DNA from 2 places in the Micromonospora sp. RB23 genome. Region 2 is predicted to be linked to the other one. Evidence: riboswitches for the same ligand, from Rfam matches in the RefSeq annotation. Region 2 holds a riboswitch; the other holds the start of a gene.
What was found. A riboswitch is a leader RNA that binds a small molecule or an ion and turns the genes downstream of it on or off. The one in region 2 is predicted to bind thiamine pyrophosphate.
Positions count from the first base shown of each region.

Region 1 (3,375 bases), 650 kb from region 2:
GATCAGCGGCCACCAGTCCACCGGCACCGGTGGGTTCCGCCACTGCGCGGGGTCGCTGTTGTCGGGGGTGTGGGTGGGCACCACGATCGTGCCGTCCGGGCCGAGCGCGTCACGCAGGGCGAGCACCAGCGCCTGCGGCCCGCCGCAGACGTAGCCCAACGCGCGCATCGCGGCGTGCACGAGCACGGTCGATCCGGGGCGTACGCCCAGCAGCCGGAACTGCGCGGCGATCGACCGACGGGTGCCGGGTCCACCGATGGCGGCCGGCACGGCTCAGGCCGTCCCGGCGACCCGCGCCAGGACCGCCTCGGCCAGCGCGGTGGGCGCGGCGTCCGGGATCCAGTGGCTCACCCCGGCCAGGGGTACGAGGCGATAGTCGCCGGTCACGTGGGCGGCGCACGCCTCGGCGGCGGTCCGGCCGATCGCGACGTCCCGGTCGCTCCACACGTAGGTGGTCGGTACGGCGACCGGGCCGACGGCGGCCAGGTCGGCGCGGGACATGGCCCGGTACCAGTTCAGGGCTGCGGTGAGCGCGCCCGGCTCGCGCATCGGCTCGGCGTAGCGGTTCACCCGGGCGGCGTCGCCCACCCCGCCCAGCAGCTTGCGCAGCGCCGTCGCGTGCCACGCCAACAGCACCTTCTCGGCCTTGCCCGGCTTGCGGAACAGGGCGATGTACGAGGAGCGGGCCTTCTGCTGGCCGTCCGTGGTGAGCGCGTGTGCCATGGCCGCCGGATGCGGCACCGACACCGCGGTCAGCGTACGGACCCGCTGCGGGTGCGCGGCGGCCACCGCCCAGGCCACGACCGCGCCCCAGTCGTGGCCGACGAGGTGCGCGGCCTCCAGATCGAGCGCGTCGAGCACCGCCACGACGTCGGCGACCAGCTCGGGGATGCGGTATTGCGGCACCTCGGCGGGGCGCGCGCCCGGCGAGTAGCCCCGCTGGTCCAGCGCGTACGTGCGCAGGCCGGCGGCGTGCAGCGGCGGCACGACGTCGTCCCACTCGCCGCTGTGCTGCGGAAACCCGTGCAGCAGCAGGACGGGGACGCCGTCGGACGGGCCGCCGGTGCGTACCTCGAACGTCAGACCCCGCGCGTCGACCTGCATGATCGTCAGCCTACCCAGCCGCGGTCGCGCCGGCCCGGACGCGCGGACGCCGGGACGCCCTGCTGGGCCGTTACCCCTGGTCGGTGCTAGCGTCAGCGAGACAACTTCACATCCGACAGGGGAGCGCACAGCGCTGAGAGTGCGGGCACGCCCGCAGACCCTCGAACCTGATCTGGGTAATGCCAGCGCAGGGAGTTCGGTCGACCTCCAGCCGCGCCGTGAGTCCGGTGCCACCGGACGCGCGGCGTGCGTCTTCTCCTGGTTCGTTCCACTGAACTGGGAGCACAGCATGGACAACACCACCAACCGTTGGCGCACGATCGACATCGTGGTGGCCTCGGTGATCGCGGTCGCCTTCGGCGTCATCTTCTGGGCCTGGGGCCTGGTGTGGAGCGCCACCGAGGGGGCGTTCGCCTTCTTCCCGCCGGCGCAGACGCTGATCTACGGCGTGTGGCTGATGCCGGCCGTGGTCGGCGGGCTGGTCATCCGCAAGCCCGGCGCGGCGCTCTACTGCGAGACGGTGGCGGCGGTCGTCTCCGCGCTGCTGGGCAGCCAGTGGGCCGGCACGGTCATCCCGCAGGGCATCGTGCAGGGCATCGGGGCCGAGCTGGCGTTCGCCGCCTTCCGCTACCGGTCGTACCGGCTGCCGACCGCCGTGCTGGCCGGCGCGCTGACCGGCCTCAGCGCGGCGCTGTTCGACTTCTTCGTCTGGAACAGCGAGACCGAGCTGGTCAACTACCGCATCCCGTACGCGCTGCTCACCATCGTCAGCGCCACGATCATCGCGGGCGTCGGCGGCTGGGCGCTCACCCGCGCCCTGGCGAACACCGGCGTCCTGGACCGTCTCCCGTCAGGCCGAACCCGCGCCCTGATCTGACGCTGTCCCGTCCGACCCTGCCTCGTTGATCAAGAGGTTCGCGTCACCGCGAGGCGGAATTCTGACGCGAACCTCTTGATCAACGACGACGGCGAACCGGGAGGAGGGGTTGTGGGGGTACTGCTGCGGGGTTTCGGGTGGCGGCACGCCGGGCGGCGGGCCTGGGCCCTGCGTGGAGTGGATCTCCGGGTGGAGGACGGGGAGCGGGTGCTGCTGCTCGGGCCTTCGGGGGCCGGCAAGAGCACCCTGCTCGCCGCCCTGGCCGGGCTGCTGCCGGAGGACTCCGGTGAGCAGGAGGGTACCGTCGAAATCGACGGGCTCGACCCCCGCAAGGGCCGGGAACGGGTCGGCATCGTCTTCCAGGACCCGCAGAGCCAGTTGGTCATGGCGCGCAGCGGCGACGACGTCGCGTTCGGGTTGGAGAACCGGGGCGTACCGACGGACGAGATCTGGCCGCGCGTCGACGCGGCGCTGCTGCGGGTCGGCTTCCCGTACCCCCGGGACCGCAACACGGCCGCCCTCTCCGGCGGCGAGCAGCAGCGCCTCGCCCTGGCCGGAGCGCTGGCGTTACGGCCCGGCCTGCTGCTGCTCGACGAGCCCACCGCCAACCTCGACCCGGACGGGGCCGCCCTGGTCCGCGGCGCGGTGGCGGGCGCGCTGGACGCCGACACCACCCTGATCCTCGTCGAACACCGGGTCGCCGAGGCCCTGCCGCTGGTCGAGCGGGTGGTCGTCCTGGAGCCCGGCGGCGGCGTCCGCGCGGACGGGTCACCCGACGCGGTCTTCGCCGCGCACGGCGACGCCCTCGCCGCCGAGGGCGTCTGGGTGCCCGGTCGCCCCATCGCGCCGCGCCGGGCCACCGCCGCCGCGGGGGCCGTGTTGCTCACCGCCGACCGGCTCGGCCTGCCACCGCGGCTGGGCCCCACCGATCTGACGGTACGCGCCGGAGAGGCCCTCGCCGTACGAGGACCGAACGGTGCCGGCAAGTCCACCCTGGCGCTGCTGCTCGGCGGACTGCTCAAACCGGGCACGGGTCGGGTCACCGCCTCGGTCGAGCTGGCCGACGCCCACCATCGCACTCCCCCGCACCGCTGGCGCGCGCCCGCGCTGGCCCGCCGCATCGGCTCGGTCTTCCAGGACCCGGAACACCAGTTCGTCACCGGCACCGTCTTCGACGAGTTGGCGCTCGGCCCACGCCGGACGGGTCAACCCGAGCCGGCCGTCAAGGAGACGGTGGCCGGGCTGCTGGAACGGCTCCGGCTGACCCGGCTCGCGGCGGCCAACCCGTACACCCTCTCCGGTGGGGAGGCGCGACGCCTCAGCGTGGCGACGGCCCTGGCCACCGCGCCCCGCCTGCTGATCTGCGACGAACCCACCTTCGGCCAGGACCGGCG
Region 1 is NZ_CM132111.1:5,591,060-5,594,434, forward strand. It holds gene ACTFTM_RS25335 (aminoglycoside N(3)-acetyltransferase) at 1-270, opposite strand, end outside; gene ACTFTM_RS25340 (alpha/beta fold hydrolase) at 274-1,104, opposite strand; TPP riboswitch at 1,212-1,316, shown strand; gene ACTFTM_RS25345 (ECF transporter S component) at 1,394-1,981, shown strand; gene ACTFTM_RS25350 (ABC transporter ATP-binding protein) at 2,093-3,375, shown strand, end outside.
Region 1: another riboswitch for thiamine pyrophosphate. It lies ahead of ACTFTM_RS25345 (ECF transporter S component); the one in region 2 lies ahead of thiE (thiamine phosphate synthase).

Region 2 (3,375 bases):
CACCCAGTCGGTGTCGAACGCGTCGCGCGCCAGCCGGGCCACCTTCACCGCCTCGGTCGCGGTGTGGCAGCCGGCGGTGTTCGGCAGCAGCCGTACGCCGCACCGGTCCAGCAGGTCCAGCAGCCCGCCTCCGGTGCCCGGGGCGGTGTCCACCCGGCGCAGCGCCAGCGTGACGAGTTCCGTGCCGGACGCCCGGATCGCCTGTTCCAGCACGTGCAGGTTCGCGGCCCCGCCGGTGCCGAGGATCAACCGCGAGCCGAACGTCTCCCCACCCAGTTCGAACGGCACGCCACTCACCCGCCCTGCGCGGCGGTGAGCACCTCGACGCGGTCGCCGTCGCGCAGCACCGTGGCCGGCCAGCCGGCCCGGGGCACCACCTCGCCGTTGACCGCGACCGCGACACCACGCTGGTGCGGCGCGACGTCGCGGACCAGGTCGGCCACCGACGCGCCACCGGCGACGCTGCGCCCGGCTCCGTTCACCGTCAGCTCCATCACTCCTCCTCGAAACTGCTTTCCGGGTCGGCGAACCGGTCGGCGCCGAAGCCGGTGAGCAGCGGGTCGGGCGTTCCGGTGAGCACCAGGTCGGTGATCACCTCGGCGGTGACCGGGGCGAGGACGATGCCGTGCCGGTGGTGGCCGGTGGCGGCCAGCACGCCCGGCCGGCCGGGCAGCGGCCCGAGGATCGGCGCGTTGTCGGGGGTGCCGGGGCGCAGCCCGGCGACGGCCTCCACCAGGTCGTACTCGGCCAGCTCGGGCAGCAGGTCGACACCGGCGCGCAGCAGCCGCTGCACCGCGCCGGCGGTGACCGTGGTGTCCGACCGCTCCTCGACCGTCGCGCCGAGCACCACCTCGCCGTCGGCGCGGGGCACCAGGTAGACGTGCTCGCCGTCGGCGTACCCCCGGATCACGTGCCGGAAGCCCGGCGCGACGCCGCCGGGCGCACGCAGCCGGAGGATCTGGCCCTTCACCGGCCGCACGGGCAGGCCGGTGAGGGCGGCCGCGCCGCACCCGGCCGCGACCACGGTGACCTTCGCATCCACATCGGACAGCCGCCGGACCGGCCGCGGCACGAACGCCGCGCCGGCCCGCTGCGCGGCCGTGCGCAGCGCCGGCACCAGCCGCCGGGGATCGACCTGGTGGTCGGTGGGCGCGAGCGCGCCGCCGCGCACCCGGGGCGCGAGCGCCGGCTCGCGGTCGCGCAGCTCACTGGGGCGCAGCGGCGTCACCGGCAGATCCAGACCCTGTTGGTACGCCCACAGCCGACGCGCCTCGGCCAGGTCGTCGCCGGTCAGCCCGACCATCAGGGTGCCCTCGGTCCGGTAGCCGATCGCGGCGTCGCTGGCCTCGGTCAGCTCGGCGGCGAACGCGGGCCAGCGCGCGGCGGAGGCCACCAGCAGCTCGGTCAGTCGGCGTTCCCCGAAGTACGCCTCGGCGACCGGGGAGAGCATCCCGGCGGCGACGGCCGACGCCCCCGAACCGGGCGTCGGGTCGTGCACCTCGACGCGCAGGCCACGGGTGGCACAGCGCCAGGCGATCGCCAGTCCGATCGGGCCCGCGCCCACCACCGCCACGTCGGCGCGGGTCACGCCAAGGCCCGCAGCAGTTCGGTGGTCGCCCGCCCGGGGTCGGTGGCCGAGGAGATCGCCCCGACCACGGCCACCCCGTACGCTCCGGCGGCGCGCAGCGCCGGCACCCGGTCGGCGGTCACTCCCCCGATCGCGATGATCGGCACGTCGACGGCGTCGACGACGTCGCGTACCCCGACGGACCCGATGGGTTCGGGTAGACCGGCCTTGGTGCTGGTGGCGTGACACGGTCCGACGCCCAGGTAGGTGGCCCCGGCGACGACGGCCTCGACCGCGCCGCGCGGCTCGCGGGCGGTGACGCCCAACACGCCGGTCGGGCCGAGCACGTGCCGGGCCGCGGCGACCGGCAGGTCGTCGGCGCCGACGTGTCCACCCGCCGCGCCGACCGCCAGCGCCACGTGCAACCGGTCGTTGACCAGGCACGTCGCCCCGTACGGCGCGCACAGCGCCAGCACCCGGGCGGCCAGGTCGTACGCCTCGCGGTCGGTCGCGGAGTCCTCGACCCGGACCTGCACGACGAGGTCGGCGCGGGCCGCCACGAGGGCGGCCCGGACCACGGTGAGCGGATCGCGCCCGGGTCGGGTGTCGGTGATCAGATGCAGTCGTCCGAGGGACGGCACGGCAACGCTCCTCCCTGCGCCGGCATTACCCGGATCAGGTTCGACGGTCGGGGGCTGTCAGCCCCCCTCTCAGCCCGGTACACCGGGCTCCCGTGGGTTACTTGCGTGTCACCGTACGACAGTTCGGCCTCCTCTGCCAAGGGTGGGTCATCGGCCCCGCGCCGACGCATCGATCGGGGTGCTTTCTCCTGTCCTGTTCGGAATGTCGCCCGCCGTTGCAGAACCGTTACCCGCCGGCATCTTGCCGGACATCGATGCAGCAGAACTAATTTGTTCAGCGATTCGACAAAATGCCGGCGTGGACGCCCTGGCACGGCGTCCCCACCGGCTCCATCTGGGACGGTCTTCGGCGAGCCGGCCCCGCGATCCCTGTCCACCGCGACATTGGAGGCGGCGTGTCCCGTTCTCGTCGTGCCCGTGTACCACTCACCGCTACCCTGTTGTCCCTCGCGCTGACGTCGACGGCCCTCATCGGGTCCCCGGCGCAGGCGGCTCCGACCGGAGCGCAGATCCCCGCGCGAGACGTGCCTGTCGCGGCTCCGCTCTCCCAGGCGGCGCCGAAGGCGCCGAAGGCCGCAGCGGCCGACCCCTACTCCGTCCTGATCTTCTCGAAGACCGCCGGCTTCCGGCACGACGCCATCCCCACCGGCATCGCCGCCATCCAGCAGCTCGGCGCCACCAACGGCTTCACGGTCGACGCCACCGAGGACGGTGCCGCGTTCAGCGACGCCAACCTCGCCAAGTACAAGGCCGTGATCTGGCTCTCCACCACCGGCGACGTTCTCAACGCCGACCAGCAGGCTGCCTTCGAGCGGTACGTGAAGGCCGGCGGCGGTTACGTCGGCGTCCACGCCGCCTCGGACACCGAGTACAGCTGGGCCTGGTACGGCGACCTGGTCGGCGCGTACTTCGCCAACCACCCGCAGAACCAGCAGGCCACCGTCAAGGTGGAGGACCCTGCCCACCCGTCCACCGCCGGGCTGCCGGAACGCTGGTCCCGGTTCGACGAGTGGTACAACTTCCAGACCAACCCCCGGTCGGACGTGCACGTCCTGGCCAGCCTGGACGAGAAGAGCTACACCCCGGGCGCCGGCGCGATGGGCGCCGACCACCCGACGGCGTGGTGTCAGGACTTCGACGGTGGCCGCTCCTGGTACACCGGCGGCG
Region 2 is NZ_CM132111.1:6,243,573-6,246,947, forward strand. It holds gene ACTFTM_RS28425 (thiazole synthase) at 1-297, opposite strand, end outside; gene thiS (sulfur carrier protein ThiS) at 294-494, opposite strand; gene thiO (glycine oxidase ThiO) at 494-1,588, opposite strand; gene thiE (thiamine phosphate synthase) at 1,585-2,208, opposite strand; TPP riboswitch at 2,203-2,312, opposite strand; gene ACTFTM_RS28445 (ThuA domain-containing protein) at 2,604-3,375, shown strand, end outside.